2 regions of the Paenibacillus sp. MMO-177 genome follow, and region 2 is predicted to be linked to the other one. Evidence: predicted binding sites of a transcription regulator. Region 2 holds the regulator's gene; the other holds the start of a gene.
What was found. Region 2 encodes NrdR, which represses ribonucleotide reductase genes. Its sites were predicted from a motif close to AACACNATATATNGTGTT; they were not measured.

Region 1 (15,804 bases), on a different contig from region 2:
CATATTCGGGCTGCGCTACGAAATGGTATACCGCATGCTAGGCTAATCGAGCTGCCCGGCGGAAGCCGGATGTTAGTGAGCCATCTTTCGGCGGATGACCAGGTATAACCAGCCTAGGCTGATAAGGCCAAATATCGGATAAAGCGTCGAGAGCAGCGGGCCAAAGCCGATTTGGCTGGCAAAATAGCAGAAGGCGAGTATTCCTAAGGTAATGAACGGACGCGACCATTTCAGCCGTTCCTGCAGCTGGAGGGTCAGACCGTAAATGTCCGCAATCAGCGTCGTAAAGATCTCGGCGAAAATAAGGAAAATATAAATATACTGCACGATATGGCCAAGCTGCTTGGCGATACCTCCCATCGGGATGGCAAACTGCTGAATGCCGGGCATATGAACGGATAACGCAATATGTCCGGCCATCAGCATAATGCCAATTCCGATTCCGCCGATCCATGAGCCCAGCACTATGGTCTTCCGGTCCTTAACCTCCGAGCCAAGCGGTACAAGAACGGCTTGGGCCATCGACAGGTTAAAGGCGGTATACAGGAAAGGGGAAGCCCATGCCGCCCATACCGAATGATCGGTCGCAATCGTTATGAACCTGCCGGCTCCGGGCGTTTGGAACGTGTCCAGCATGATCAGCGCGGTAAAGAGCAGCATAACCGGCACCACAATCGCATTAACCGTCAAGATTGCTTTCATGCCTTTGCGAAGCAGGAAGTAACATGCCGCAATGGTGACGAGTAATCCCGTTTGATAAGAGACATTCCAATTCTCGTAAAAGATGGTGCCCGCACCGGCAAGCATCACAGCCGTTACGCCCAGCAGCACGACCAGCATGAAATGGCTGATCCATTTCCCATACCTATCGCCAAACAACGCAATGTTCAGATCCTCGTAGGACTTCGCCCCGATCTCGCTGGCGATCAGCATCATTTTGCCGCCCAGCCATATAAAGAGCGCCGTCGCGACGGCGATCGTCAGTGTGCCCCAATAGCCGAAGCGGGTGAAAAACTGCAAGATCTCTTGTCCGGTCGCAAAACCGGCGCCTACAATCGTGCCAATATAAGTGGATGCGATTTGCAGAACCTTCCCCGTACGCTTTACCATGGCATGTCCTCCCGAAATAACCTTCTATATAAGAAGGTATGTCCGAAGAAGGACGGGCATGACAGCAACTTCCGGATTGGCGGGACGCTTATGCGGCGGCGGCTAATAGTTTGATGGACACGATTCTATTATGATCCGGATCCAGATCGAATTTCAGCAGCGAATCTTTTCCTTGATAAGTAATGATGTAGCTGTTCTGGGAAGTTGGTTTTCCAAGCGCTTTAAGCACGGTATCGGCGTTGTCCTCGACGCGAACGCCGCTAAGTCCGGTAGCAATCGACTTATCGTAAACCTCTATGTATTGAATCGCTTTGTCCTCGTTGATCCCCACGGCAAAACCTTTGTATTCGTGAACCTCTATCGTCTCCGAGTCGTCTTTCAGGCTGTATACATCATTTGCTTTGCCATAACGCTCGGATACTTTTGCATTGGAATCGCCTATCTTAAGCCCCAGCATGACAGGATGGGAGGCGTCCCATTGCTGCTGTTTGCTTGCTGCGCCGGTACCGGGCGCCGTTGTGTTTTTGCCGGATGATTCTGCGCTCGTATCCCTGCCCGATGCATTTGCGGAATCCGAGTCGGGCTCCTTGCCGTATTTCTCGTTTTCTTGCTCATGAGAATAGGTTTTCTGAGGACTGTCGCCGATTGGATAAGCATCCGAAGAATGCTCGGTTGGCTGAATGCTTGGAGGGGATACAGGATCCGATTGGTTCGAACAGCCTGCTGCCGTAACGAGAGTAAGGGCCATAACGGCTGCCCATTTTGCTGCATCGTATTTCCGTGTTGTTTTGTTCATGCGAATGCGCTCCTTTTGGGTCGCTTTTGTCCTTAAACCTTAACCTTATTAACGTCCATAACTGGAAAAAGCTGCTTCCCTTTATATATCACTTCTATATAAAAAGACTGCTCTCCTGCTTCGATAAAAAAAATGAAAAAGCCGGGTTGCGTTGTTTGCCTATCCTATGGTAAGTTATCGAAAAGAGATTTTGGTGGAGGGAAATGACGATGGATATTTTAAAAGAACGAATTTTAGAGCAAGCATCTGTGCTTTCGAACGATGTGTTGCGACTGGATTCCATACTTAACCACCAGGTCGATCCTGCTCTTACGATGGAAATGGGACATGAATTCGCAAAACGGTTTGCGGACGAGAAAATTACGAAAGTTCTTACGATTGAATCCTCCGGTATTCCCGTTGCGTACGCTACGGCGTACGTACTAGGCGTACCTCTTGTATTTGCGCGTCGCAAGAAAACTTTAATCGCGGATCCGGATGCTTATTCGGAGCGTGTTCCTTCCTTCACAAAGGGAATGGTGACCGATATTATGGTGTCGAAGCAGTTTTTGTCGGCCGAGGATAAAGTGCTCTTCATCGACGATATCATCGCAAACGGCGATGCAGCACGCGGATTGATCAAGATCATCGAAAGATCCGGAGCAGAGCTTGTCGGCATGGGAATTGTCCTGGAGAAATCCTTCCAGGCGGGTTCGAGAACGCTCCGCGAGCAAGGTGTCCGGGTAGAGTCGTTAGTAAATGTTGCTTCTTTGAAAAACGGGCAAATTCAGTTCGACTAAGTTATAATGATAGAGTGAACGAACCGAGGGGAGGCAGCGGCAATGTTAACTTCTGAATTTTTGACTGCGAAACTGGGTGACGCGAAAATTCACTTCGAACGCGCACTGGATTGCAAACATACGGAGTTTGATGATTTGTATCCTTATATGATTGAGCATCCGCAATTTTTCTGGTACAAGCGTTATGTTGCATGGTCCGAACTTCTTACGATTGTGAAGCTTTGCGATGAGCTCGGCGAGGAATGGAAAGGTCAATTCACGGAACGTCAAGCAGAATATATCGCAAAGCGCGTCATGTCTTCAAGAGTGCTCGACGAATGGTACGAAACCAATGATTCCAAGGAGCATGTCGGATAGTCCGTACGGAGGTAGTAGCGGTGATTAGTGAAGAGCAGTTGGATCAGTTTCGCCTAAGCGGCGAAAAGGTCCGTGTCGTTCGGGACGAAATGGAAGTAAACGACGTGATTGGTATCGTTGTTGCATGGGATGATACAACGGTTGTCATCCGTCGTCACAACAGACGGGTCGTCAAGCTGAGCCGCAATTACCGTTTTGAGTTTGCCTCAAGCGAACGCGGTTCTGTTGAATAACAAGTATAAGTACAGCAGGCAACTCTGTTTACGCAGGGTTTCCTGCTTTTTTTTGGGCCAGGGTACATGAAAAAGGTTTTGGTTGTCTATTGCTAGACTGACCAAAACCTCTGAATCTTTATGTATGGTGCGGTCGAGAGGACTCGAACCTCCACGGCTGTTACACCACTAGAACCTGAATCTAGCGCGTCTGCCAATTCCGCCACGACCGCAAATGTTGTTGCCAACGAAAAACATCATAACATTATCTAGTGAGAAGAGTCAAGCAGTTTGTTGAGAATTAGTTAAGAAAAAGAAAAAGGCTTCAGCTCACGCGCTGAAACCCTTTATGTATGGTGCGGTCGAGAGGACTCGAACCTCCACGGCTGTTACACCACTAGAACCTGAATCTAGCGCGTCTGCCAATTCCGCCACGACCGCATGCCTTATTACGTCCCTTATGGTAGCATGCACGGGATTCATTCGTCAACCCACCTAATAAAGTTGCAAAATTCAGCATATTTTTCCTCGGTTGGACAAACAATGAAGGAGATAAAAGGGAAAGGGTGTATGACGTGAACAAATCTAAAAGTGCAGCTGTCATTTGGATCATTGCACTTGTGTTATTGATGCCCGCCGGTGCGGGACAAGCAATAGCCGCTGAGGAAGAACAAGCGAAGTCCGAAAGACAGTTCGCGATTGTAATCGATGATTTCGGCAACGGGATGAACGGCACCGAAGAGATGCTGCAGCTGCCCGTTAAATTTACGGTAGCGATTATGCCGTTTATGCCAACGACCAAAAAGGACGCCGAAGAAGCGCATCGACTTGGGCATGATGTCATTGTGCACATGCCGATGGAGCCAAATAAAGGGCAAAAAAATTGGCTGGGTCCAGGTGCCATTACGGCTGATCTCAGCGATGCCGAGATCAGGAAGCGCGTAGAAGAGGCCATTGACAACGTTCCGTATGCGGTAGGCATGAACAATCATATGGGCTCCAAAATTACGGCTGACGAACGGATTATGCGCATCGTCCTTTCGGTCTGCAAGGAGCGCGGATTATTCTTCCTTGACAGCCGTACGACATTCAAGACCGTTGTGCCCAAAGTGACGGAAGAGCTTGGCGTACCGGCACTCGCGAACAACGTATTCCTTGATGACGTATATACGGAGCAGCATGTATCGAAACAAATGACGATTGCGAAGAAGCATTTGGAATCCCATGATACTTGCATCGTTATTGGCCATGTGGGTCCTCCTGGCAAAAAAACCGCAGCCGTCCTCAAGGCATCCATTCCTGCGATGCAATCAGACGGCCAAGTTCAATTCGTCAAGCTGTCGGATCTGGTTCCTGCTTCATCTGGTGATCCATTTATACTGCCGAATCCCTGAGGCGATCGCCGTGGCAACGCGAAGCTGCTCGCGAGGGTTGGTAAGCATCGTCCGGTCGCCTTCATGACTGATAAAGCCCATTTCAACAATGACAGCAGGCTGATCGACTTTGCGAAGCAAATAGAAAGGTTTGCCTTCTCTCGGGTAGAAGGCGGTGTGTTGTTGTCTGTTCAGCGTATCCTGTATGCAAAAAGCAAGAAGCGCGCTTTCGCCGGTAGACTGATGCAGAACAAGCGGACCATGCTTGGATTTGTCCTTCGTCCAGTTCACGTGAAGGCTAACGAGCATGGTTGTCTCAATCTCATCGGTTAACTGGCGGCGTTGCGACAAATCGCGCTTATGGCGCGATTTGCTCACATGCCACCGGTTATCTTCGCTAAGCGCATAATCACCCGTACGATTCAGTACGGCCGGAATACCCTGACTATTAAGAAGCATGTACAGCTTCTGGGCAATGGCCAGATTTATATCTTTTTCCAACGTATTTCCGGCTGTTGCTCCTCCGTCAATTCCGCCGTGCCCGGCATCAATCAACACGACAGCCGAAGGCATCGTCCAACCGTCCTCAGGTGCATGTACGATTTGCTGTTTGTTTTCCGGAAGGGCCAGGGCAGCTGACGGCTGCGGCGCAAGACTAAGCAAGCCGATAAACATAAAAACGGCAACCCGCATGACTAACAATTTGAACTCCTCCTTCATTATGCCCAAGACTTGCGTGTAAAGCAGCTATCGATAGCGTGGCTTATTGAAGGAAAACTCATGCATGTTTATGATCGGGACATTCCGGGCAAACTTCTAGTAACAAAAAAACCGAAGAGGTGATCGGGCAGTGGCAAATGGACATGATCTGATAAAATATATGACCGTGGAATTTGTGAACTACATCGAGACGCCGAGGGACGAACGTAAAGCAGCCAAGGCGACAGCCAAAGCCGCAAGGGAGCATTGGCTGTCGCGCTGGTTCGGATGGGGCGGGGCTAGCCTATTGTTGTGGTGGAAGGGACGTACGGAACGTTAGTAATAGAAATGACCGAGCTCGGCAAGAAGCTTGAGGGGAATATACCTTGTGCTGCTGCCGAGCTCATCTGTTTCCAGAGCGGCATAGACATTGCCGTCGCCCCAGTTGTGATACCCGGTTACCGACCACACATAAAGCATTTCTTTATTATATCGCTCTGCCGTAAAACGGAGAGGCGTTTTGGAACTTAATGCTTTGAGCACGATGCTGGTATCTTCAGGGGATGCGGCGATCGGTTTTTTGGTCAGCCATGGCATCTCGCTGTAAGGATCAAACGAGCGGCTTTTTACGGCTCTCTTGATCAAGGATTTTCCTTCTAGCGCATAACGTGTAGCAAGCTTTTCTTCCGACTTGGCGGTTTTTTGCCAGGTAGCATGCTGCAGCGGGACCCATTCCCCGCTCATTCCGTCCAGATACGTATCCTCAGCGGTACCGTTTACGCTCCAGACGGCTAACAGAGGGTGGATATACAAAGCTTGGTTCGTACCAGGCAAGGAAGAGTGAAGCTCAAGCTGCGCAAGGGATTGCCGCAGCGTTGTCCGGTCAAACAAGTATTCCCCCGTTCCGTATTCCCCAAGCGCAAACCCGCCATTCTCCTTGGCCTGAATAACCAAGTATCCGGCCGGTTGACCTTTATCCTTCACAATCGCAATCCAGCTATGCGTGCCGGGACCAAGCGGCGACACGGTAAATTCGGCATGAATCCACGCTTTGAATTCCGGCAATTTCGCAAGCTCGTCCATCCAGCCTCGTACGGTGGATTGGAGCTCCGTTTCCTGTTGAGCCGTTACGGACGACATTGATTCCGCCTGAAGGCTTTGAGCCGTGACAAGGAACGTTGACACCACTAATGCGGCTATAACCGTTTGTCGAATCCACTTTTTCACCCTGGCACATCCTTTCTTTCTTTTGCATCCGTTTCTGACATGGTTTCATTATATTGGACAAGCCCGCAGAAGGCTGTTGGAACCTGTCGCGGGCGTACGTAATGCGGTTGTTCTATTTTTGGCGTATTGCTGCGAATGCCGTCTGATTGTCGCTATTCAATGCCTTCCAGGTGGAAAATACCGCAGTTAATGGCGGAAGCCGTCACCCGCGGCTCATACTGCCATTTGATCTCGGTCTGGCGCTGGTTGAATTGCTCCTCGATGGCTTCCTTGGCATTCTCTTCCGCATGCTTGATCATCGGATCGTAATAATGCCGGATCCTATCGAGCTCTTCCTCCAGCCTTGCCGCAGCATCCGCAGCCCAGGTATAGTCGTAATTTCGGAGCTTGCGTTCAAGCGAAGTCTCGATAACACCCAGTGCCTTGGCGTAGGACAGTCCGTTCCGGGTCAAATGGATGTTCGAGGGCAGCCGCGGCGTCAGCTTCAAATGTTTAAGGCGGTCATAGAAATTCTCGACCACGAGTCCCGTTGCCAGAGAGACGCCGTAGCTGTGAATTTCCTCGCGCTTCCTGTCGCAAGCGAATTCGACGCGCATATTTACGCCAAGCCATGCGGTGTATGGTGTCGATTGGAACGGAGTGCTGGACCGTCGCTCAGGCTCCTGAAACAGGTTCACGTAGCTGCCGGAGTTTTTGGCTGCGCCAAACAGCTGCTCCAGCTTGCGGGAGCCGAAATACAGGTCTTCCCTTGGCGTACGAATACCGTTCGCCAAATTGTTGTTGACGAACCCGAAGGAGCGGTTTAACGCCGCATCCACGGCAGTAGTCGCCGGGCCTGGTGTTGGTGCCGGAGCAGCAAGCTCCTCCTCGTATTTCTCCTTGTCGGTTACGAACAGGTAAGTCATCGTCTCCGGTTCGGAGCCCGTGCGGTCAACAAAGCTCCAATAGAAGGGGCGGTTCGTTAGTTCACGGTCGGCCGCGGGGGAGAGCTTAACCTTGAAGTGAGCAGGCGACTTTTCCAGAATAGAGCATTGGGTGGCTTCCAGGAACCGTTGTACGTATTTGTGAACCTGCTTCGAATTCACGGTCTCACCTCGACTTTCTGTCCCAGCTCGGTCATCTGTGCAAGGATGGTTGGCCCTTGAGGCGTCTCCGGCATTTCCGTCTCTTCACGAAGCTTGGATATGGTGGAGCCCAGGCGGTTCAGCCTTTCCTCCAGATGAACGGCGTCCCCTTCGGATTCGAGCAGCATTCTTGCCAGCTGTTGTTCGATGGAGCCGGCATCCGATTCGAACCGTTCGAGAATATGATCGAGTTCCCCGATGACAAGCTCAAACAGATTGATCTTCTCATGCAGCAGGTTCACGATATGCTCTTCGATGGTTCCGAGCGTACACAGATTATAGATCTTGACGTCTTCCTTTTGTCCAAGCCGGTGAACGCGGCCGATCCGCTGCTCGACGCGCATGGGATTCCAGGGGAGGTCAAAGTTGATCATGTTGTGGCAGAACTGCAGGTTGATCCCTTCGCCGCCGGCTTCTGTTGCGATAAGCACCTGGGCGCGGCCGCGGAACAGATCCATCATCCAGTCCTTTTTGCCGCGGTTCATGCCGCCCCGGTACGGTACGGCCAATATGTTATGCTCGCGGAAGAACTGCAGCAAATATTCCTGTGATGCCCGGTACTCGGTGAAAATGATGACCTTATCATTAATCTGCTGGATAAGCTCCATCACTTTTTCGGCTTTCGTATTGGCTTTGATCTGCTTGATAAATTCGACCAGCTCCCAAATTTTCGGACGGATCGGAGAATCCTCGGCCGTTTTCTTGAACAGATTAACAAGCGTGATAAATACGGCATCCCGGCTGCTGCATACCTCGCGCTGCAGCGTAACGAGCGGAAGCATGCTCATCATATCGACGCCGTCTTCCTTGTAGCGGTCGCGAACGAAGGCCGTAACCGCGTCATAGAGAGCCTTCTCTTCGGAAGACAGCTCCAGCGGAATGTTTTTCACGACGCGCTTGGTGAACGATATGCCGCCGTCTCCGCGCCGGTTGCGGATCATGACGGTGGACAGCGCATCCTGCAGCTGATCTTCGTTTTTCGGCAGACGCTTGTCGACAACGAAGTTGGCCGCGAACTCGCTTTGACCGCCCAGCTGGCCGGGCTTTAGCAGCGTAATAAGGTTATATAACTCATCCAGATCGTTTTGAATCGGAGTAGCCGTCAGAAGAAGGCAATATTTTTTGCGAAGCTGGAGCGCAAATTGATAATTTGTCGTCTTTTTGTTTTTGAGCTTATGCGCTTCATCAATAATGATCATGTCGTAATCCTGGCCCAGAATAATCTCGCGGTGCGGATCGCGTTTGGCCGTATCTATAGAAGCAACCACGACGTCGTATTGCCAGGTATGCTCTTTCTTTTGCGCGACGGCCGAGATGCCAAACTTCGAATTCAGCTCTCTCACCCATTGCAAGACGAGGGAAGCCGGAACAAGAATAAGAGCCTTCCGGACGAGACCGCGGACCATATATTCTTTGATGACCAATCCGGCTTCAATCGTTTTGCCAAGTCCGACTTCATCGGCGAGAATAGCCCGGCCGCCCATCTCATGCACAACCTTGCGTGCCGTATCCACCTGATGCGGCATTGGCTCGAAGGACGGGAGCGTGCGTAAGCATTGCAGCTGCTCGAAGCTGTCGACCCGCTTGGCTTGCTCGGCTTCCATCGTCAGCTGATAGAGCGTCCAATCGTCCCATGGACCATTCTTGGCGACCCGGTTCTGAAGCTCGTCGAACCAGGTGCGGTCGCATTGCAGGTCTACAAGCGGATGAAGCTTGCGCCGGACCGTATTAGCTTCCGTAGAGGCGGGATTCACATTCGCCTGATCATTCATAGTAAAGGTCACGATAGGCAGCTCCTTTTTGCGAATAGAGATAGTTGTCACTAGTATGGCCTTTTTCATCAAATCTTAGTAAATAAGCAGTAAAATTAGCGATAAGACAAGCTATAGAAAGAGAAAGGCCAATGTAAGCGGAGAAAAGCGGCGAAATAGGTAAAAACAGCTGTGGATACCGATATGTAGTATAGTATAATAAGCAGTACACACAATATATGGTGCCCGACACATGCGATAAGAGGTGTGTATACGATATAAGGGACATGGGAGGAAGGACCAATCGGATGGCAATGACGCAGAAATTGGAAGGTCTTAGCGAAAAAATATTTTTGGACCGCTATGCTTGGAAAAACGCGGACACAAAAAATACGGCAGTAGGGGATGTCGTACTGGTCCTGACGAAGGATGATCCAAAATTCCCGGCCAAAGAGGTTGGGGAAGTGATCGGTCGCAGCGGCGATGAAGTGACCGTAAAGCTAAGAAGCGGGGATACGGTTACATCCAGCGTGGAGAAGCTCACGCTTACTATAGAGAAGACTCCGGAAGAGATGTGGGACCGTCTGGCAGGCGCCATGGCTGGCGTTGAGCAAAGTGAAGAGAAGCAGCGTACCTGGTCGGAAAGGTTCCGTTACATTCTGGATGACTGGAAGCTGGTTCCGGGCGGCCGCATTGCTGCCGGTGCCGGCGCGAGCGAAGAATTGACGCTGTTCAATTGTTACGTTATTCCTTCGCCAAAGGACAGCCGGGGCGGCATTATGACAACTCTGTCCGAGATGACGGAAATCATGGCGCGCGGCGGCGGCGTGGGGATTAACCTGTCTTCGCTGCGTCCTAGACGGGCTGTCGTTGCGGGCGTTAACGGATCCTCCAGCGGTGCCGTATCCTGGGGCGGTCTGTTCAGCTATACAACCGGCCTGATCGAGCAGGGCGGCAGCCGAAGAGGCGCGCTCATGCTGATGATTAACGACTGGCATCCGGACGTGCTTGATTTCATTACCGTCAAGCAAACGATGGGGCAAGTGACGAATGCGAACCTGTCGGTATGCGTAAGCAATGCGTTTATGAAAGCCGTGAAGGAAGATTTGGATTGGGAGCTCGTATTCCCGGATACCAAGGAAGCCGATTATGACGAGCTGTGGAACGGCGATCTGGAGGCTTGGAAGAAGCTGGGCAAGAAGGTTATTCATTATAAAACGGTTCGCGCGCGCGATGTATGGCACACCATTATTGAGTCGGCATGGAAATCGGCTGAGCCTGGCGTAGTGTTTATGGAGTACTACAACCAGATGTCGAACAGCTGGTATTTCAACCCGATTATTTGCACGAATCCTTGCGGCGAGCAAGGGCTGCCGGGCTGGGGAGTTTGCAACCTGTCGGCGATTAACTTGTCCAAATTTTACGATGAGAGCAAGCATGACGTGAATTGGGAAGAGCTTGCGAAGGTAACCCAGTGGTCCGTTCGCTTCCTCGATAACGTCATTGATACAACCCCTTATCATTTTGAAGAGAATGAGAAGAATCAGAAGAAGGAGCGCCGCGTAGGCCTTGGCACGATGGGTCTTGCCGAGCTCATGATCAAGCTCGGCGTCCGTTACGGCAGTCCGGAATCTCTTCTGTTCCTCGATAAAATATACGGTTTTATGGCACGAGAGGCTTATCTCGCTTCCGCGGAGATCGCATCGGAGAAAGGCTCGTTTGAAGCGTTTGACGCGGAGAAGTTTCTGCAAAGCGGCTTTATGAAAAACATGGTGTCGGAATTCCCGGAGGTAGGCGAAGCGGTGTTGGCTAAAGGAATGCGCAACGTTACCGTCATTACGCAGGCTCCGACAGGCAGCACCGGTACGATGGTGGGGACGTCGACAGGCATCGAGCCTTATTTTGCCTTCGAATATTTCCGTCAAAGCCGCCTCGGCTTCGACAAGCAGCTGGTGCCAATCGCGCAAGCATGGAAGGACGCGCATCCTGGCGAAGAGCTGCCGGATTATTTCGTAACGGCGATGGATTTGTCGGCGAAGGATCATATCCGCGTGCAAGCAGCGATTCAGCGCTGGGTCGACAGCTCGATCTCGAAGACGGCGAACTGTCCAAGCGACTTTACGGTTGAGGAAACAAAAGAGCTGTACGAGATGGCCTTTGATCTGGGCTGCAAAGGCGTCACGATCTACCGCGACGGCAGCCGGGACGTACAGGTATTGTCGACGAAGAAGGACGACGCGAAGCCGGATGCGGCGGGCGAAGCCGCTGCGGCAGCGGAAGCGGTAAAAGAAGAAGATAAACTCGAGACCCTGAATACGACGCTTAACGCCAAGGTATCGCCTCAGGCGGAGCAGGACTTCGACAAGCAATACAAACGCCGTCCGCAAATTCTTCGCGGGGCAACTTATAAAGTAAACACGCCGTTTGGAATGGCCTATATCACGATTAACGACCTGAACGGTACGCCAGGCGAGATCTTCCTGAACGTAGGCAAAGCAGGTTCCGACGTATTTGCAATGGCGGAAGCGCTTGGCCGCGTATGCTCCTTGTTCCTGCGTTACGGTGATCACGGCAACAAAGTGAAGCTGCTGATCAAACATCTTAAAGGCATTGGCGGCACCGGCGCCATCGGATTTGGAGCAAACCGCGTAGAATCAATTGCGGACGCGGTTGCGAAGGCGCTGGAGATTCATATCGAGAGTACCAACGAGCAGGCGGCTGCTTATGAGCCGGTCAAAGCGGCTCCAGCCTTAGCCTTTGCTGCAGCGCCGGCTGCGGAGGATTCGCACAAGCACGGCGAGGTGACCTCTCGCGACCTATGTCCATCCTGCGGATCGGCTTCGCTGATCAATATCGAAGGCTGCAAGCAATGCAGCAACTGCGGCTATAGCAAGTGTAATTAATTCATAAGAAGAAAGACCAGTGTGAGTGTAAAATGTCCGCTGTATTATCTTTTGTCACAATTCGTAAGATAAAATGTCACTAAAATCGATTATAATGTCAAAGCCCGAATCCCCTGTGGATTCGGGCTTTTTTTTGTGTTTTATGCAATCGCAAATATGGTTGTTTAATGTCAACTGGCGAAATTCGCCCTTTGATCAGTTATTTCTTCCCTGTACAATACAGGTAAAAAGAAAAGGATGACGCTCCTATGTTGTCGGAAGGTCCCAGCATTATTTTAATTACCGGGATAATGGCAAGTGGAAAATCAACAGTGGCGCAGCTACTCTCCGAACGATTTGAGAAATCGGTGCATTTGCGGGGAGATATTTTCCGAAGAATGATTGTGCATAATCGTAAAGAAGTCCGTCCAGACGCGGGAAGTGAAGAATTGGATCAGCTACGCCTACGATATCGGTTGGCTGCACTATCCGCGGAGACGTATCACGAAGCAGGGTTTACGGTTGTAGTTCAAGATGTCGTCATTGGACCTTTGCTGTATGATTTTATCTCTTATATCGAAAGCCGCCCTCTATATGTGGTGGTGCTTTGCCCGCACTCGTCGGTTGTTACGTTAAGGGAATCTATTCGTTCAAAGAAAGGTTATGGTGTTTGGACCGTTGAAGGGTTAGATAGTGTATTACGAAATGAAACACCTCGAATTGGACTGTGGTTAGATTCATCTGAATTAACCCCTGAAAAAACCGTTGATGAAATTATCACGAGATTGCAGAATGAAGCGGTAATATCATAAGTGATTGAACTAACGAAAGAGGGAGTTCAATTAAGCAACTAGGACGAAGCTGCCGGCACAATCGGCAGCTTCATTGCGTTAACAAGTAGGTATAGAAGTTCTTGTCGTCCGAGAAGGGAAGAAGCTAGGCGTAAACCGAATATCATCTGGACGAAGCTATATCACATGGTCTTTTCAATAGGCAAGAATAATGGCTGACAGAATGGTAAAACCTAACAATAAAGCAAGCTTTATGCGCTTGATATCGATTGCGTAACAAAGCAATGCATAAATGCTTGACAATATCATAGAAAACCTATAGGATTTAATCATTAACTGACTGACTAGTCAATCGGGTGGGGGTGGGAACAGATTGAACGGAGAGAAAGAAGCCCAAATCAATAGTGAGCGAAGAGAACATATTCTGCAAATCGCCTTAAAGCGATTTGCTAAGGACGGCTATCACGCTACAAAAATTTCCGATATTGTCGCTGAGGCCGGTGTAGCCCAAGGGACGTTTTACTGGTATTTCAAAAGCAAAGAAGCGATTGCGCTGGAACTTGTGAAAGAGGGAAGGGAAAAGCTGCTTGACGTCATTGGCCAAGGATACCGGAGGGAAGCAGGGTCCGTACAGGACATGGTACACGCCTCCGAAGCTCTGCTCGAAAGGCTGTTTCGGTTTGCGGAGTCTAACCGGTATTTAATAGAGCTTATTCTTGGCAGCGGTGGAGGCGTTGAAACCATCCGTCATGCGATTGGGGAGACAAGAGCCGCTCTGGAGAATGCCTTTCTTCTTAACATCCGCAGAGCAATCGAGTTAGGGATGCTTCCGGGTTCCATCGATGCCGAGTTCCGCGCCACGATGATTATGAGCTTGATCGAAGGCGTCATTTCACGCTGGTTGCTTGGGTTTGCCCCGCCAGGCAGCGGGATCGAATCCAAAACGGCTGAGCAGCTTGCCGCTGAGACTGCCAGGTTTGAATTTTTCGGTCTGCTTGGCGTTTAATTTATAGTTTATACAGATTAAAGACATAGGAGAGAAAAGCATGTTAACCAAAAAGAAATCCAGAAATACTCTTTTTCTAACGTTGTCCGTCGTATTGCTCGTTGTTCTGGCATTGGCCGGTTGCGGTTCTAATAATAAAAGCAATAATGCGCCAACCTCGTCTCCTGCCAATGAAGCCGCGAGCGGCGGCAGCTCCGCAAATGCCGGAAATGAAGATAATTTATTGAACAAGGTTAAAACAGCTGGCGTTATAAAAGTAGGATTAATGGGTACTTACGCGCCTTACAACTTCTTGAATGACAACAAGGAAATCGATGGTTTTGATGCCGACATTGCAAAAGAAGCTGCCAAACGTATCGGCGTTAAAGTCGAGTTTGCTCCGCAGGAATTCTCGGGATTAATCCCTAGCCTGCAGGCCGGCAAAATCGATGCCATTATAAGCCAGGTTACGATTACCGATGAACGCAAGCAGCAAATTGATTTCACCCAGCCGTATATTACGAATCAAGTTAAAATCATCGTAAAAGAGAATAATAACTCGATCACGAAGCTGGAAGACTTTAAAGGAAAAAATATCGGCGTAGGACTCGGCACAAACGATGAATCCTATCTGCGGAATGAAGTGCTGCCGAAGGTTGGGAGCTTCAAGATCAAAACGTATGACGATGTGATTACTTCCCTGCAGGATTTGAATGCTGGCCGGATCGATGCCACGATCAACAACCTGTACGCTTTGAAACCAATTGTAGACAAAAACGGCTTTAAAATTAAAGCGGTAGGCGACGCGATCAAATCCGACCAGGCGGGTATCGCGGTCCGCAAAAACAATCCGGAATTCCTGGCCGCACTCGATAAGGCTTTGACCGATATGAAAGCTGACGGTACCTATAAGGCCATCTTCAAAAAATGGTTTGGGGAAGAGCCGCCGGCGGAGTAAGAAAAGTGAAAAGGACAAGGCCATGAGGAATGCGTATTCTGCCATGGCCTTCTCGTTTTAACCAAGGAATCAAAAGGGGATTCAAACGACAATGAATCTGGTATGGGATAACTTGCCTTTCTTGCTTAAAGGCGCTTATTATACGCTGCTTGTTACCGTTATATCCATGTTTTTCGGACTTATTATCGGCTTGGTAGTCGCGATTGCCCGATTAAAGGGTAACCGGCTGATCCGCGGAATCGCCCGCGTATATGTATCCATTATTCGCGGAACGCCGCTTCTCGTTCAAATTTTTATCGTCTATTATGGACTTGTCGATTACGGGATTACGCTGGGGCCGCTGACAGCAGCCTATGTGGCGTTGAGCATTAACGTAGGTGCCTATCTGTCCGAAACCTTTAGAGGGGCGATTCAGTCGATTCCCAAAGGTCAGACGGAGGCCGCTTATGCGACAGGCATGACGGGCTGGATGACGATGAGAAGGATTATTCTTCCGCAAGCGGCCAGGGTGGCCATTGCGCCTATGGGCAATACCTTTATCGGCATGCTGAAAGAGACGGCTCTGGTGTCCGCCATTACGGTAACCGAGCTGCTGCGCTCAGCGCAGCTGCTGATCGCCCAATATTACGTCTACATGCCTTTCTTTCTTGGGATCGCCGCCATGTATTGGATCATGAGCACGGTGTTCTCGGCCATTCTGAATGCGGTCGAGAAGCAGCTGTCCAAAGTATATTAAAGGCTTGAGGTGGAGCAAAACATG
Region 2 (15,804 bases):
TTCCCGAATCTGCAGAACATTCCGATCCGGCTGGAGGAAGGCCGGCAGATCCGCAAGGCGTTTGTGCCGTCCGAGCCCGGCTGGTACATTCTTGCGGCGGACTACTCGCAGATCGAGCTGCGCGTTCTTGCCCATATTTCGGGCGATGAGCGGTTAAAGGAAGCTTTTATCCACGACATGGATATTCATACAAAGACGGCGATGGACGTGTTTGGCGTATCGGCTGATCAAGTGGATGCGAATATGCGCCGCTCGGCGAAGGCGGTTAACTTCGGTATCGTATACGGCATAAGCGATTTTGGCTTATCCCAGAACTTGAATATTACGCGTAAGGAAGCCGCTAGGTTTATCGAACAGTATTTCGAGGTGTTCCAAGGCGTTCGCAAGTACATGGACGATATTGTTATGCAAGCCCGCCGCGATGGATTTGTGACAACCTTGCTGGAACGCCGCCGTTATCTGCCGGATATTAAGGCCTCCAACTTCAATCTCCGTTCGTTCGCGGAGCGTACGGCGATGAATACGCCGATTCAGGGCACGGCAGCCGATATTATCAAGCTGGCTATGGTGCGCATGGATGAGACGCTTCGCGAGCGCGGGCTGAAAAGCCGTATGCTTCTGCAGGTACATGACGAATTGGTATTCGAAGTTCCGGAGGAGGAGCTTGAGCTCATGAAGGAGCTTGTCCCAAGCGTGATGGCTGGCGCCTTGAAGCTGGACGTGCCTCTGAAGGCTGACGTAAACTACGGGGTCAACTGGTACGAGGCGAAGTAATAGGCTGGCGAAAGTTTCGCCTAAGCAACGGGATTGTCAACTATCCTGTCCCAAGCGAAGTTTCGCGATGATTGGGCTTGGGATGGCTAATGCTATCCCAAGTGAGGCGCGAAAGTTTCGCCTGAGCAACGGGATTGTCAACTATCCGTCCAAAGCGAAGTTTCGCGATGATTAAGCTTGGGATGGCTAATGCCATGCCAAGTGAGGCGCGAAAGTTTCGCCTGAGCAACGGGATTGACAAAACTATCCCGTCCCGCAGCCCAGCCGAATCAGGTATAATGGGTTTGAGGTGAATAACGATGCCCGAATTGCCAGAGGTTGAAACGGTCAGAAGAACATTAATCGAATTAGTCGCAGGCAAGCGAATTGCTTCGGTAGAAGTGAAGCTGCCTCGTATCATACAACGCCCGGCGGAACCGGAGGCGTTCGAAATGGCGCTTGCCGGCCGGACGATCCAAACGGTTGAGCGTCGCGGGAAGTTTTTGAGAATTGTCATGGACGGTCTCGTGCTTGTCTCCCATCTTCGGATGGAAGGACGCTATGGCGTATTCCCAAGCGACGAGCCAGTCGAGCTTCATACGCATGTTCTGTTCCACTTCGATGACGGAACGGATCTGAGATATAAGGATGTACGCCAATTCGGCACCATGCATCTGTTCGAGCCGGGAACGGAATTCGAGATGAAGCCGCTAAGCAAGCTTGGTCTCGAGCCGCTGGAGAATGAAGCTTTTACAGCGGATGTCTTGAGAGGTTTGCTTGGAAAAAAATCAGGCCTAATCAAGCCGCTTCTTCTAAATCAGGAATATGTCGTCGGGCTTGGCAATATTTATGTGGATGAGGCTTTGTTCCTTGCAGGCATTCATCCGGAACGGACGGCCGATTCCTTGAAAAAGGCGGAATGGATACGTCTCCATGAGGCGATCGTATCGACTCTCGCGAAGGCTGTCGCGGCAGGAGGCTCATCCATCAAATCCTACGTGAACGGGCAAGGTGAAATGGGGATGTTCCAGCACCAGCTGCTCGTGTACGGCAGAAAAGACGAGCCTTGCACAAGCTGCGGCAGATTAATCGAGAAATCGGTTGTAGGCGGTAGAGGGACGCATACCTGCGCCAGCTGTCAGCCTTTGCCGAAGGCACGCAAAAAGGCTGTCCCGCAGGTTTAATGCACCGTAACGATTTCCCCGCATATGCTATTGTTGTTACGAACAATAGGCGGATGTCTAGAAAAGCGCGTCGGCGCAGCTAGAGACATCCGGTTTGCGGGGAGGGCTGCGGGGTGTTCGCGCATTTTGCTTCTTTGCTGGTGCTTGCTTTTGCCGTCAGCGTGGACGGCTTCGGAGTAGGCGTGACATACGGATTGCGGCGAATAAGAATACCGCTCTTGTCGGTTGTCATTATCGCTTGTTGCTCAGGTTTGGTCATTTTTTTATCGATGATGGTTGGTTCATGGATTACGGGGTATTTGTCGCCTTTTGTGGCTAAGCTGATTGGAGCGGTTGTGCTTGTGGGCATTGGTACATGGGCGCTGTTGCAGCTAAGGCGGAGCGGCCGTGAAGCGGAAGCTGCCGAGGGTCAGGCCGAAGGTGATGCGGATCGTCCGGCGGTGGCCGATCAGGAGCAGGTTGACCGAACACATCCTGTTCTTGTCGTGATCGTTGAATTGAAGCGCTTGGGATTGGTTATACAAATATTGCGGACTCCTCAAGCCGCCGACGTGGATAAGTCGGGAACGATCTCCGCGGCAGAAGCGTTAATGCTTGGCGTAGCCTTGTCGTTTGACGCATTTGGCGCCGGAATCGGAGCGGCAATGATCGGATTATCTCCTTTATTGACACCCATTATGATTGCTGCGGCGAGTGCTTTATTCCTGCTTGGCGGAATGCGGTTCGGCTTCCGGTTCTCGAACTGGAAAGGCATGCAGGCGGTGTCGGTGCTTCCGGGCATTTTATTAATCATAATCGGCATATTAAAGCTGTTATAGAATTACACTGGCAATACGCAGGATTTACTTGAATGGGGTGAAAGCTAATGAAGATCGGTTTAACCGGCGGAATCGCTACCGGCAAAACCACCGTTGCTGCCATGCTGGTAGAACGCGGTGCGATGCTGGTCGATGCTGATCAGGTTGCGAGAGAAGTTGTTATGCCCGGCGAACCGGCTTTAGAGGCGGTCGCCTCTGCGTTTGGACAAGCTGTTATACATACGGATGGAACTTTGGATAGGAAGGCATTAGGCGGCATCGTGTTTAACAACCGCGATTTGCTGGCGAAGCTTGAGAATATCCTGCATCCGGCAATACGAAACCGCATGCAGCATAGGATCAGACAATATGAAGAGCAGAATCCACGGCAATTGGTTGTTGCGGATATCCCTCTTTTGTTTGAGACGGGCCAAGAAATGCTGTATGACGGGATTATGGTCGCGTATGTTCCCCGGGAGCTTCAGTTGAAACGGCTGATGGAACGAAATGGACTTGCGGAGGAAGAAGCGGAAAGACGCATTGGACTTCAAATGGATATTGAGCAGAAGAGAAGCCGTGCGGACTGGATTATTGATAATAGCGGTTCACTTGACGAAACAAGGCGGCAGGTGGACGATTTTTGGAATATCAAGGGTTTGCCATGAAGTGGCTGATTCGAAAAAGAGTGCTGCTTCTTCTGCTCATCGGCTTCATTGGCGTCTTATTTCTTAATTCCACTTGGCTTGCCCGGATGATGTATCCGATTCAGTACAAGGAAGACATACGCGCAAGCGCATCGAATTATGGTGTTGACCCGCATCTCATTGCGGCAATTATCCGGACGGAGACGAATTATTCAACCGGACAAGTCTCCAAAAAAGGAGCGCTAGGTCTCATGCAGATTATGCCAGATACGGCTGACTGGATCGTGCAGCAGGCAGATTTCAAGAATGTCACAAGAGATATGCTGCAGAACCGGCCGGATGTCAGTATTGAAGTTGGGGCATGGTATCTGCAGTCGTTGCACAAACAGTTCAAGCAGAATACGGTAGCCGTTATCGCAGCTTACAACGCTGGTCCCGGCAATGTCAGAAAATGGCTGGATTCGGGCAAATGGGATGGAAAACTGGAGACAACGGATCAAATACCTTATGGGGAAACCCGCCACTATGTACAACGCGTTATTTATTATTATAATAAGTACAAAGATCTTTATCCTGTTATTTAACTTGGACAAGAAGAAGCTTTGGCTGTCCGCCGCTTCAGGACGAACAACCAAAGCCTTTGTTATACATGACTAATGAAATTATTGTTGGCGGCCAGCAAGGGATTGTTCTGCAATTTGCACCAGGCGGCGAGTAATGTTACCACCGATGTAACCTGCGTCTTTAGTAAGAAGGTTGCCGTAGTAACCGTCTTGCGACAACGTAATACCCAGCTCTTGAGCGACCTCATATTTCATTTGGTCCAGTGCTGCGTTAGCTTGTGGTACAAGCAGTTGGTTGCTGTTGCTGTTGTTGTTCGAGCTCATTGATGTTCACCTCCTTGCGGTTGGTAAATGTATTATGTGCGGAATTCGCAACTTCATTCAGGTAACGACTGGAAATTTCTTTTGAAATAAAAACAGGATTCGGAAGGAGTGAAAAAAATGAAATGCCCTTACTGCGATTTTGCCGGTACGAAAGTGCTTGATTCCAGGCCAGCTAACGAGAACAAGTCCATCCGCAGACGGCGTGAATGCGAAAAATGCAGCCGCCGTTTTACGACCTTCGAGATGATTGAGGAAACTCCGCTTATTGTGATTAAGAAAGACGGCAGCCGGGAGGAGTTCAGCCGCGATAAAATTTTGCGCGGTTTAATCCGTGCATGCGAGAAACGTCCTGTCTCGGTCGAACGGCTCGAGGTCATCGTCTCCGAAGTGGAGAAGGAGCTCCGGACAACAGCGCTCGCGGAAGTCGAAAGCCGCGAGATCGGCGAGATCGTGATGAGCCAGCTGTATCCGGTTGACGAGGTGGCGTATGTTCGCTTTGCCTCCGTATACAGACAGTTCAAGGACATCGACATGTTCATGAAAGAACTGAACAGCTTGTTATCCAAACATCCAATGAACAATTAATTTTGTGCGCGAATAGTCCTCCCTTTATGGGAAGGGCTATTTTTGCATCTATAACAAGTGAGGAGTGGGAACATGTTAAAAATTGAAGCCTTGGATCATCTTGTGTTGACCGTGGCCAGTATTGAGAAGACGGCGGCTTTTTACGAAAAGGTGCTGAATATGGAGGTCATCGTCTTTGGCGATAACCGAAAGGCGTTGCTATTCGGCCGGCAGAAGTTCAACCTGCATGAAGCGGGCAAAGAATTTGAACCGAAGGCAAGGAATCCGCGTCCGGGCTCAGCGGATTTCTGCCTCATTACGAAGACGCCGCTGGATGAGGTTATTCGCCATTTGGCTGCTTGCGATGTGCCAATCGAAGAAGGGCCGGTCCCCCGGACAGGGGCTGCAGGAACCATAGTCTCGGTGTATTTTCGCGATCCGGATGATAATCTGGTGGAAGTATCGAATTATACATAATTTCTTGCATACGGCTATGTGGGTAACAGCCGCTTCAGAATGATCATCGCCAGCAAGCGCCTCATACTAAGTTTAAGGATCTGGGCAGTAAGGAATTCGGCAGCGCTGACGTCAGGGTACACGATCAGCTTGTGAAGACTGCCGATCCTCATGCGAAAAATTGGACGAATTGCAATGCGTTTATTGTACAACGAAACGAGCAGGAGACAAGAAAGCGCATTGTCGAAAACAAGAGATTTACGATACAGGGATTCGGCTAAATGAAGCGATTGTAAAAAAGGCGAGCAAAATGATTGACAGCGTGGAAATGACTGTGCTATCATTTTGCTTGTCCGGGGCCATAGCTCAGCTGGGAGAGCGCATCGCTGGCAGCGATGAGGTCAGGGGTTCGATCCCCCTTGGCTCCACCATAATAAACAATCAAACCACGTCATTGGACGTGGTTTTCTGTTTATTATGGTGGAGCTTTCCAAGGGGGCGAACCCGGGTTCAGTCCGCGCGGACGGAATGAATGATTAACTACGGAGCTAAAACATCCAATGCAGGAGCACGGCGTTTGAATCTACCGCTAAGAGTCTTCGTTTGAGTAAGCATCGTCAGCCATTCAATAAGAGATTCGGACATCCCGTGATGAGCAGACAAGCATTGCGCAGTCGGAATCCCCCTTGGCTCCACCATAATAAACAATCAAACCACGTCATTGGACGTGGTTTTCTGTTTATTACGGTGGTGCTTTCCAAGGGGGCGAACCCGGGTTCAGTCCGCGCGGACGGAATGAATGATTAACTACGGAGCTAAAACATCCAATGCAGGAGCACGGTGTCTGAATCTACCGCTAAGAGTCTTCGTTTGAGTAAGCATCGTCAGCTATTCAGTAAGAGATTCGGACATCCCGTGATGAGCAGACAAGTATTGCGCAGTCGGAATCCCCCTTGGCTCCACCATACATAAACTTCAAACACGCGAATCCGGCGTGTTTTTTGTTTTGGCAATGTTGTTGGCGAAAGAGCGAACCCCATAATGTTCGAGCATCATTTCCAATAACATCCAGTGTTTGACATGTATATTATAGTACTATATAGTAGCAATATGACAAACAAAAGATCAAGCATTTCAAACAAAGATATCGTCCTGCAGACCGCATCGACCTTATTTCTAACAAAAGGCTTTCAAGTGACAAGCATGGACGAAATTGTTGCCCTCAGCAAAGTTTCAAAAACCAACATTTATTACCACTATAAAAGTAAGGAGGAACTACTGTTAGCAATTGTCGACCAATTGATCTCGCGATATGAAGAACGAATATCCCGTACCTTGACGCAAGACATGTCCATTCCTGCAAAAATGGAGCGATTATTTCGAATCCTCACGGAGGATAATGAACAAATCGATTATGTTGGTGGATGTCCGTTCCTGACACTTTATACGCAGACTTCCCATTCCTCTTCGGAAGCGAGAGCTAAAATAAAAGCATTCTTCGATAAACAACTACAAGTTGTTGAGAAGCTGCTGGAAGAAGGCATAGAAAAGAAAGAATTGAGCCGGAATCTGCCCGTCCATGAGACAGCGGCATTGATTGTCACCTCCATCGAAGGAGCTCTATTCCTAACCAAGGCCACCAACAATCCAATGCTAGCTCAGAATCTTATTCAAGCTTTTACTTCGATACTTAAGTGATTAGTTACTTAAGTCATTTTTTTGCACTAACTAGCACTGATCAGTACTATTAAAGAATCGAAAGGCAGATGATTCAATTGAAAATATTTCTGACTGGCGGGACGGGTTATATCGGTAGCTCAGAATCTTATTCAAGCTTTTGCTTCGATGCTTAAGTGATTAGTTACTTAAGTCATTTTTTTTGCACTAACTAGCACTACTCAGTACTATTAAATGAATCGAAAGGCAGATGATTCAATTGAAAATATTCCTGACTGGCGGGACGGGTTATATCGGCAGCCATATTCTTGCCGAGTTAATATCCAAACATCACGACATTATTGTACTCGTGCGAAGTCTTGATCGCTTTCAACATACCCTCGGGCGGTTACATTTGCTTGAGGCGCAACACGTTACTGCAGTAATAGGAGATTTGTCGAAACCGAAATTAGGGCTATCCGCGAACGATTACAAACGAATACAAAATTCCGATATTATAATTCATGCGGGCGGTCCCATGAATATTGAGTTAAGCCAGACTGAGGCAGAGCAAGCTTTTCTTAATCCTGCCATCGAATTGGCCGAACTTTCCGAAAAAATCCATATGAAGAAAGGATTGAAGCAATTCATTCATGTTGTTGGCTATATGAGTCCATATAACGAGCAAAATGCTATTCACAATCTGGATGCCGTTCTTGAGAAATCTCCCCCGTATGAGAAGATGAAATTTCAAGCGGACTCCTATATACGAAAAGCACTAAAACCGTTAGGCATTCCGCTGTCCACGGTTAATCCCAGTACCGTCATCGGCCATTCTTACTCGGGAATTACGGAGCAGATTGGAGGTCTTAGTATACTGGTAGATTCTGTGAGAAGGAATCTTATGCCACTCGTTCCAGGAGGCAAGGACTACTGGCTACCGATGGTACATATTGATCATGTCGCATCATTCATTGTTAACTTAGTGCAAACAAAGGAGCTTGCCAGTAATACGTATTTTTTATTGGATCCCAAGCAGGATAGTCCGTCGATCCGTTCATTGATCAGGCAAATTGCGATAGAGATGCGAGCGGCGCCGCCTTTCGGCACAATTCCGCTTGCTTTGTTGAAGTCTTTATTAAGACTTGGCATCGGCAAGCGATTGGGAATTCCCAAAGAATCGATGGATTTTCTCGTGAAATCGGAATTCCCGGTTACCTCGAAGTTTGAACTTGAGCGCAAGAATGGGGTACGGACATCCGTTGTTCCGACCACGCTTCCCTACGTAATCGCCGATCTTGATTTCCGGTTAAGCCACCCCTCATCCGAGCACCACGAAGGGTTCGTGCAACGCAGAAGATCCAAACTGATTTCGTTGGAAAAAGAGAATCACGGTACACCGGTTATTTTTCTGCACGGAACATTCAGCGGGGCCGATTGTTTCGTTCCAATAGCGAAACAATTGAATGATGTCAATACTTGGCTGGTGGACCTTCCCGGATTCGGTCATTCACCGCGTCATCATCATCCTTCTCTGATGGACGGCTATGTAGAGGCTGTGATCGAAATGATTCACGAGCTGAATCGCCCTGTTATTTTGATTGGTCATTCCTTCGGCGGACTAATCGCTGCTAAGGTCATGGAAAGAATTGAGCAGCAGATCAGGCAACTCTTGCTATTGCAGCCCGTACTGCATCCCATTCATCCCAAATATAAATATGCTGGTGTTACCAGGTCGATTATGAAACTTATATCTCGCTCCGCGTTCAAAAAAACACTGCTGAAAGCCAATGATTTTATCGCGGATAGCGAACGATTGGATCATTACTCGGACTACGTCATTCATGATCTGCAGTCGGCCCGAATTCGTTCTACCAACGCAATGGTCATGTCAGCGTTAACGCAAGTCCAGTCTTTCCAGCTAAAACCTGAATTATGGAACTCCCAAAAAGTACGAATCCATTGGGGTGACCGGGATGCAGCACATCATATTCCGGAACGATTCAAGCACATCGATACAACCTTCATCCCCTATGGTCATCAATACCCTTTGGAAGCTCCGCATCAGGTGGCTGAGTGGCTTCGTCAAGTATTGGATCTTGAGTTGTCATAGAAGCATATACTTCGGACTATTTTAAAGAACGAAAACAGCTCACTCTCCGATTAGGAACGAGCTGTTTTTTGTTGGTCTTTGATGTTAATTTTTCAGCCACCAGTTAACTTAAATGTCAGCGACGATAGTGCGAAATCAAGCATAACGGTTTGCCGGAAACGGTAGGCCAAGATGCTCTCTCAAGGTAGAGCCGGTGTACTCCAATCGGAACAAGCCTCGCTTCTGCAAAATGGGGACGACCTGCTCGACGAAATCCTCCAATCCGTCAGGTAACGAAGGCGCCATCAGCATAAAGCCGTCAGCAGCGCGGTTTCGGAACCAATATTCTAAAGTGTCGGCAATCTTCTCCGGGGTACCGACCAGATGGTCGCTGCTGAACGATCCGGTGAGCAGGGAGTAAACCTCGCGAAGTGTCGGATTTATCCGGGAAATAATCGGCTGATGCTTCAAATAATCGGTTTTGGTCATCGGTAAGCGATCTAGTCCGGCATCTTTGGCACGGTCGTCTAGTGAAAAGCCGTTGAAATCGACGAAGCCTTGGAAATAATCGGATAGAAAACCGATGCCTGTCTCTTCGGGAATGAGGGACTCTAGCCGGCTTCTCTTCTCTCTCGCTTCTTCTTCCGTAGAGCCGATAATAGGAGAGATGCCTTGCAGAATATAAACTTGATCTGGATTCCGTCCGGCAGCAGCCACTTTGTTCTTGAAGGCATCATAATATGCCTTCGCTTCATCGAAATCGTACTTGATAGAGAAGATGACTTCTCCTATCCGGGAAGAGAGTTCTTGCCCGGAATTGGAGACACCGGCTTGAACGAGTACGGGGCGTGCTTGCGGGGAACGGCTGATATTCAGAGGACCTTCTACAGAGAAGAACTCTCCCTTGTGCTGGAGCCGATGAAGCTTGTTGCGATCAAAGAACACTCCTCTCTCCTTGTCGTAAATAAAAGCATCGTCCTCCCAGCTATCCCACAATCCCAGCACCACTTCCAGGAACTCACTGGCCCTTCGATAGCGGAATCCATGCTCAAGATGTTCTTCGGCACCGAAATTTCTCGCAGTGTTGCCTGATAAATCGCGGGTCGTGACGATGTTCCAGCCAGCACGACCCTTGCTAATATGATCGACGGACATCAACAGACGAGCAAGGTTGAAAGGCTCGATGTAGGAGGTGGATGCTGTGGCGACAATGCCGATTTGCTCTGTGCTGGCCGCCAAAGCGGCGATAAGGGTAATCGGCTCGTAACGGTTAAGAATGTTGGGATGAGAAACTTCGTTGATCGCTAGGCTGTCTGCTAGAAATGCGATATCGAATTTACCCTTTTCGGCAGTTCTTACAAGCTTCTTGTAGTAATCGATGTCAATGCTGGCACCGGCGATAGCCTGCGGTAATCTCCATGAGGCGACATGCATTCCGGTGCCGACTAGATAAGCCGACAGTTTCATTTGGCGTGTTGCAGTACTCATGATAAGCCTCCCAAATATAAGTATTTTTATGTGAATAGTATAATTATAAGTTTCCTTTTTGGGAAGATATTGACACCTTATGAAAAATGGATTAAGTTAATAAAAGCATATCGGAATAATGTGAATTTAATACGGATCATTAAGTTGACCAGATGTCTGGAAACTAAGTACTCTCCCTTCGAAGAAGGGGGAAGGGCTTAGTTTTTTTATTTTGTATGAGGAGGTGACGATTTGATTCTCGTGGAGCAACTGAGCAAGACCTATCTGACGACAAAAGGAAGTGTCTCAGCGCTGGACCGCATCGATTTACAGATAGCCACAGGGGAAATCTTCGGCGTTATCGGAGTTAGCGGAGCTGGCAAATCCACGTTGATCCGGTGTATGAACCGACTGGAGGAACCGGATTCGGGGCGCATCTGGATCGGAGGCGACGATATTACGCAGTTGAAAGGTCGTAAACTACGCAAGGCACGGCAGAAGATCGGCATGATCTTTCAACATTTCAATCTGCTAGACGGTAAAACCGTGTATCAGAATGTTGCGTTTCCGCTCGTAGTAGCAGGTCATCCAAGGGAGCGAATTCGGCAGCGTGTCCGGGAAATACTTGACTTGGTTAAGCTGACCGACAAGGAAGATACATATCCGGCTCAGCTTAGCGGGGGTCAGAAGCAGAGGGTTGGTATTGCCCGCGCGCTCGCGAATGATCCAGATGTACTTCTAAGCGATGAGGCGACTTCGGCTCTTGATCCAGAGACGACCTATTCCATTTTGGAACTGCTAAAGGACATTAACCGCCAGTTGAAGCTGACGATCGTGCTTATTACTCACGAATTGGAAGTGCTCCAGCATATATGCGATAGTATGGCCGTCATCGAGAATGGGAGAATCGTAGAGACCGGTCCGGTCGCCAAATTGTTCTTGAATCCGGAGAGCGATACCGCGCGAAGATTCGTAGGCGTTCTGGAGCATTATCGTAGTAGAAGAGGCTTAATTGAAGGATTGGGAGAGGGTATATGAAAAACGATTTATTCGGACTCCTATGGGAAGCTCTTCGAGAGACACTTTATATGGTGGTCTGGTCATCCTTCTTCGGCCTTCTATTAGGGTTGGCCCTTGGTATTCTGCTTGTTGTAACAGACAAGGGACATGTCCTACAGTCCGTACCTATCAACAAGGTGATTAGCTTCCTAATAAACGGCATCCGATCGATTCCGTTTATTATCCTGATCGTGCTGCTGCTTCCCTTAGCGCGTTTGATCGTAGGAACGTCGCTTGGTCCAACAGCGGCTATCGTTGCGTTATCGATCGGTGCTGCTCCTTTCCTGGGACGAATTGTGGAAAATTCGTTGAAGGAAGTGGGTGCAGGGAAGATTGAAGCTGCAATCGCAGTTGGCGCTTCGCCGGTTACGATCATCTTCCGGGTTCTCATTCCCGAAGCGCTGCCTGCGCTAGTACGAGGCGTAACGATTGCCATCATCGGGATCACCGAATTAACGGCGGTTGCCGGAGCTATTGGGGCTGGCGGACTCGGAAGTCTAGCGATTCGCTTCGGCTACCAACGATTCCGGGAGGATATCATGTTCGCCACCGTCTTGGTCATCATCCTTCTGATTCAAGCGATTCAGTGGACCGGCGACGGGATTGCAAAGTCTATTCACAACAGGCGTTATAAGCTCGAATAATCCTGGTTTGCCTGGAAAGAGCGATTTGAAGTTTCAATAAGATCACAAATTTATAAATAGAAAGTAGGAGAGAAAATGTCTAAGAAAAGATTGGTCGTCCTATTTGCCTTCCTGTTTGTTGTGAGCTTGATCGCCGCTGCTTGCGGTTCGAATAACAACGGGTCCTCCGGCAATAGTTCTCCGCAAGCCTCCGCTAATCAAAGTCCAAGCGACAGCCCGTCTCCGTCCGCCTCCGAGCCGGTTAAAGAAGTCACGTTAAAAGTCGGAGCGGCAGCCGTGCCTCATGCCGAAATTTTGGAGTTCATCAAGCCTAAGCTAAAAGAGGAAGGCATTAATCTGGAGATCGAAGTCCTCGACGATGAAGGGCAATTGAATCCGGCTTTGCAGGAAAAGCAGATCGATGCCAACTACTTCCAGCACGTTCCTTATCTGGATTCTGTCAAAGACGAGAAGGGCTACGACTTCGTCGTAACGACGAAAGTGCATGTGGAACCGATCGGCTTCTACTCGAGCAAGCTCAAATCCAAGGACGAAATCAAAGAAGGAGCCAAAATCGGCATTCCGAACAATCCATCCAATGAATATCGTGCTCTCGTTCTCCTGCAGCAGCAGGGTCTGATCAAGCTCAAAGACGGGCTGACGACTTACGAGGCAACTCCGAAGGATATCATCGACAATCCGAAAAAACTCAAATTCGTAGAAGCTGATTCCGCTACATTGCCAAGATCTCTCCCGGATCTGGACGGAGCGATCATTAATACAAACTTGGTTCTCGAGGCCAAAATCGATCCGCAGAGCGCACTATTTAGGGAAGACTCAAATTCGCCGTACGCGAATGTCATCGTTGTAAGAAGAGGGGACGAGAACCGAGATGAGATTAAGAAGTTAGACGCCGCGTTAACAACACCGGAAGTTAAGAAATTTATTGAAGATAAATACGGAGTAGCGGTTGTTCCTGCGTTCTAAGCTTCAGTTCAAACTGAATTTGTTATATAGGAAAGGGGTTAGTAGAAGCATGGGAACCTTAAATGAATACTTGAAACAGAAAAGGGAAGCCCTTCTAGCGCGTAGAGTTCAAGCCGAAAAACAGCCGGATCAAGTTAATTCTATCAGTGCTAAGGTAAGAGCGTCAGGAAGAAGCGGTGTTCGGGAAATCCGAATTCGTGATTTCCAAGTCATAAGCGACAGTCCACCGGATTTCGCGGGCTATAATCTTGGTCCCTCTTCGCCAGAGCTTCAGCTTGGGGTGCTGGGAAGCTGCTTGACGCACATCGCATTAATTCAAGCTGCTGAAAGACAAGTGTCCCTTCACTCGCTTGAAGTTGAAGTAACCGGGGAGATGCACCCGCTAGCGGGTCGTCCGGGCTACGAGCATATCCCGATTTACCCTCATAACATTCGCTACAAATTGATAATAGGTTCCGAAGAGTCAGAGGAAACATTGCAGGCGCTCCATCAAGCGATCGAACAGGTTTGCCCGATCTTTAACCTGCTTCGCAACCCTCAGCAAATTGAAGGGCAATTGGAAATCAGTCGTCTAAGCTCAGTAACAGTGTTGTAGAGTCCATTTCCAGACCATATTTGAAGTGTCGATCCCCCTTGGCTCCACTATAACAAAATCACTCAAAACCCTTGTGAATCAAGGGTTTTTCTTTGTTTTTACTAAGTTGCTAAATTGGTTTTAAAGCGGTCTGGTCTTACCCACTTCAAAAAGTTGTTAGTTGTTGAATTGTTCCGGGGTCATCCCCTCTAACTTTCGGAACCGCTGAATGAAGTATGTACTGTTTGCAAAACCGACAAGCTCCGCAATATTCTTTATGGTCATGCTCGTCGATACCAGCAGGTTCTTGGATTGGAGAATACGGCATTCCGTTAAATACTCAATCGGAGTTTTCCCAATTAAGCTGTGGAACTGCCTGCTGAAATGCGAAGGACTACAGCAAGCTTGCGATGACATTTGCTCGAGCGTGAGCGGCTCACGGCAGTGTGAGCGTATCCACTCCGCTGCCTCAGTTAGCCTGTCCCGCATTCCAGGTTTAGGGATGCCTTCAAGAGTCTCAGCATGCTGGACAATTAAAGCGATCATTTCATAAGTAATGGCAGATAATCTAGCTGCTCCTTCCTGCATTGGAGGCATGCGGAAATCTAACAATTCTGACCACAAAAGGTCCAGCCGTTCTACCCCTTCCCACGAGAAGAGCCAAGGCTCTCGATCCCCCCGTCCTTGCAGTAGTGTGCCTAAACCGCGAGCCGTAAAATGAACCCACCTGATATCCCATGGCTCAAAGCTGTCAGCGTAGTATTGCTGTGGCACACCTGGACCGTAAAGAAAACCGGTACCACCGTTCAGTTCCATAGTTTTCTCTCCAATCCGAACATATCCCTTGCCAGACCGAACGATATGCCAGTTGTAAGTGGTGAGTCCATTAGGTCGGTTCTCGTAGTGCTCTGTCTCGTTTGCGTAGTGGCCAAATGATTCCGGGTAACAGAGAAAGCGTTCGAATCGTGGCTCAGGAACAAAGTGATTAATGCGCAAAGATCTCACTCCAAATAGCATAATTGTGATATGCATATCAAAAAAATGTGATTTAATGCTCTTTTTATAAATAATATAATTAGCCTATTGGATAAAATGCAAGCAAAATAATGATATTGGAAATGGAGAATTATCAGATGAGAATGGGGATGGATTACTATCCGGAGCATTGGGATCGTTCCATGTGGGAAAAAGATGCGAAGCTCATGCAGGATACAGGCGTTAACCTGATTCGTGTTGCTGAATTCGCTTGGTCTAGACTAGAGCCCACGGAAGGCTGTTACGATTTTACGTGGCTTGATGATGCAATCGATACATTTGCAAAACACGGTATTCAGGTTGTCATCGGAACACCGACCTGTACACCTCCGAATTGGCTTGTCCATGAGTATCCAGATGTACTGCCGCGTGATGCACAGTTGCATCCGCACTATCCCGGAGTTCGGGGACACCGATGTTATAATAGCCTTTCAATGAGACACTACTCGACCTTAATAGTGGAAAAACTTGCGCTTCACTATGCGGATAACCCAGCTGTCGTAGGATGGCAGATTGATAATGAGTTCGGTCTGCATGAGTGCAACTGCGATCATTGCAATTCGCGGTTCCGGGATTGGTTGCAAAATAAGTATGGTTCTATCGAAGCCGTCAACTCAGAATGGGGGACTGTCGTTTGGAGCGGGGAATACAGCAATTGGTCACAAATCACTACCCCGCTAGGAGGCACCAAGCATAAAAATCCATCGTATTTACTGGATTACAAACGTTTTGAAACCGATTCGGTAGTCGAGTTCCAACAACTGCAATTGAACATCTTGAAGAAGCATTGTCCGAATCATTTCGTTACACACAACATCTGGAGCTATCCGATGAGCCTGGATTACTACAAACTTTGTGAGAATCTGGACTTTGTCTCCCTTGATTATTATCCGAGCACGAGTCCGGAAAAGGATGTTTCAAGTGGATATAGCGGAGCATTGACCTTGGATTTGACGCGCGGAATCAAACGGCAGAATTTCTGGATCATGGAGACAATTAGCGGTCCCCCAGGCTGCTGGATGCCGA

Region 1: WFK81_RS10915 (adenosylcobalamin-dependent ribonucleoside-diphosphate reductase) is a predicted target of NrdR. The motif match lies at 9,658-9,675, and genes of this name have one in related genera.

What each region holds. Positions count from the first base shown of each region.
Region 1 covers NZ_JBBCUR010000002.1:1,146,054-1,161,857, reverse strand. The annotation lists partial or broken gene WFK81_RS10985 (ATP-binding protein) at 1-108, shown strand, start outside; gene WFK81_RS10980 (YkvI family membrane protein) at 73-1,110, opposite strand; gene WFK81_RS10975 (hypothetical protein) at 1,199-1,906, opposite strand; gene WFK81_RS10970 (xanthine phosphoribosyltransferase) at 2,116-2,685, shown strand; gene WFK81_RS10965 (hypothetical protein) at 2,728-3,042, shown strand; gene WFK81_RS10960 (hypothetical protein) at 3,063-3,275, shown strand; tRNA gene WFK81_RS10955 (tRNA-Leu) at 3,401-3,487, opposite strand; tRNA gene WFK81_RS10950 (tRNA-Leu) at 3,609-3,695, opposite strand; gene WFK81_RS10945 (divergent polysaccharide deacetylase family protein) at 3,884-4,648, shown strand; gene WFK81_RS10940 (N-acetylmuramoyl-L-alanine amidase family protein) at 4,613-5,320, opposite strand; gene WFK81_RS10935 (YqzE family protein) at 5,478-5,666, shown strand; gene WFK81_RS10930 (hypothetical protein) at 5,663-6,553, opposite strand; gene WFK81_RS10925 (YqhG family protein) at 6,706-7,638, opposite strand; gene WFK81_RS10920 (DEAD/DEAH box helicase) at 7,635-9,449, opposite strand; gene WFK81_RS10915 (adenosylcobalamin-dependent ribonucleoside-diphosphate reductase) at 9,737-12,331, shown strand; gene WFK81_RS10910 (AAA family ATPase) at 12,580-13,122, shown strand; gene WFK81_RS10905 (TetR/AcrR family transcriptional regulator) at 13,475-14,107, shown strand; gene WFK81_RS10900 (substrate-binding periplasmic protein) at 14,148-15,044, shown strand; gene WFK81_RS10895 (amino acid ABC transporter permease) at 15,136-15,780, shown strand; gene WFK81_RS10890 (amino acid ABC transporter ATP-binding protein) at 15,802-15,804, shown strand, end outside.
Region 2 covers NZ_JBBCUR010000005.1:200,808-216,611, reverse strand. The annotation lists gene polA (DNA polymerase I) at 1-774, shown strand, start outside; gene mutM (DNA-formamidopyrimidine glycosylase) at 1,074-1,937, shown strand; gene ytaF (sporulation membrane protein YtaF) at 2,051-2,755, shown strand; gene coaE (dephospho-CoA kinase) at 2,803-3,399, shown strand; gene WFK81_RS19160 (lytic transglycosylase domain-containing protein) at 3,396-3,962, shown strand; gene WFK81_RS19155 (alpha/beta-type small acid-soluble spore protein) at 4,041-4,265, opposite strand; gene nrdR (transcriptional regulator NrdR) at 4,383-4,850, shown strand; gene WFK81_RS19145 (VOC family protein) at 4,923-5,306, shown strand; tRNA gene WFK81_RS19140 (tRNA-Ala) at 5,641-5,716, shown strand; gene WFK81_RS19135 (TetR/AcrR family transcriptional regulator) at 6,366-6,983, shown strand; gene WFK81_RS19130 (alpha/beta fold hydrolase) at 7,213-9,054, shown strand; gene WFK81_RS19125 (LLM class flavin-dependent oxidoreductase) at 9,190-10,521, opposite strand; gene WFK81_RS19120 (methionine ABC transporter ATP-binding protein) at 10,753-11,538, shown strand; gene WFK81_RS19115 (methionine ABC transporter permease) at 11,535-12,203, shown strand; gene WFK81_RS19110 (MetQ/NlpA family ABC transporter substrate-binding protein) at 12,279-13,169, shown strand; gene WFK81_RS19105 (OsmC family protein) at 13,219-13,764, shown strand; gene WFK81_RS19100 (helix-turn-helix transcriptional regulator) at 13,921-14,760, opposite strand; gene WFK81_RS19095 (beta-galactosidase) at 14,862-15,804, shown strand, end outside.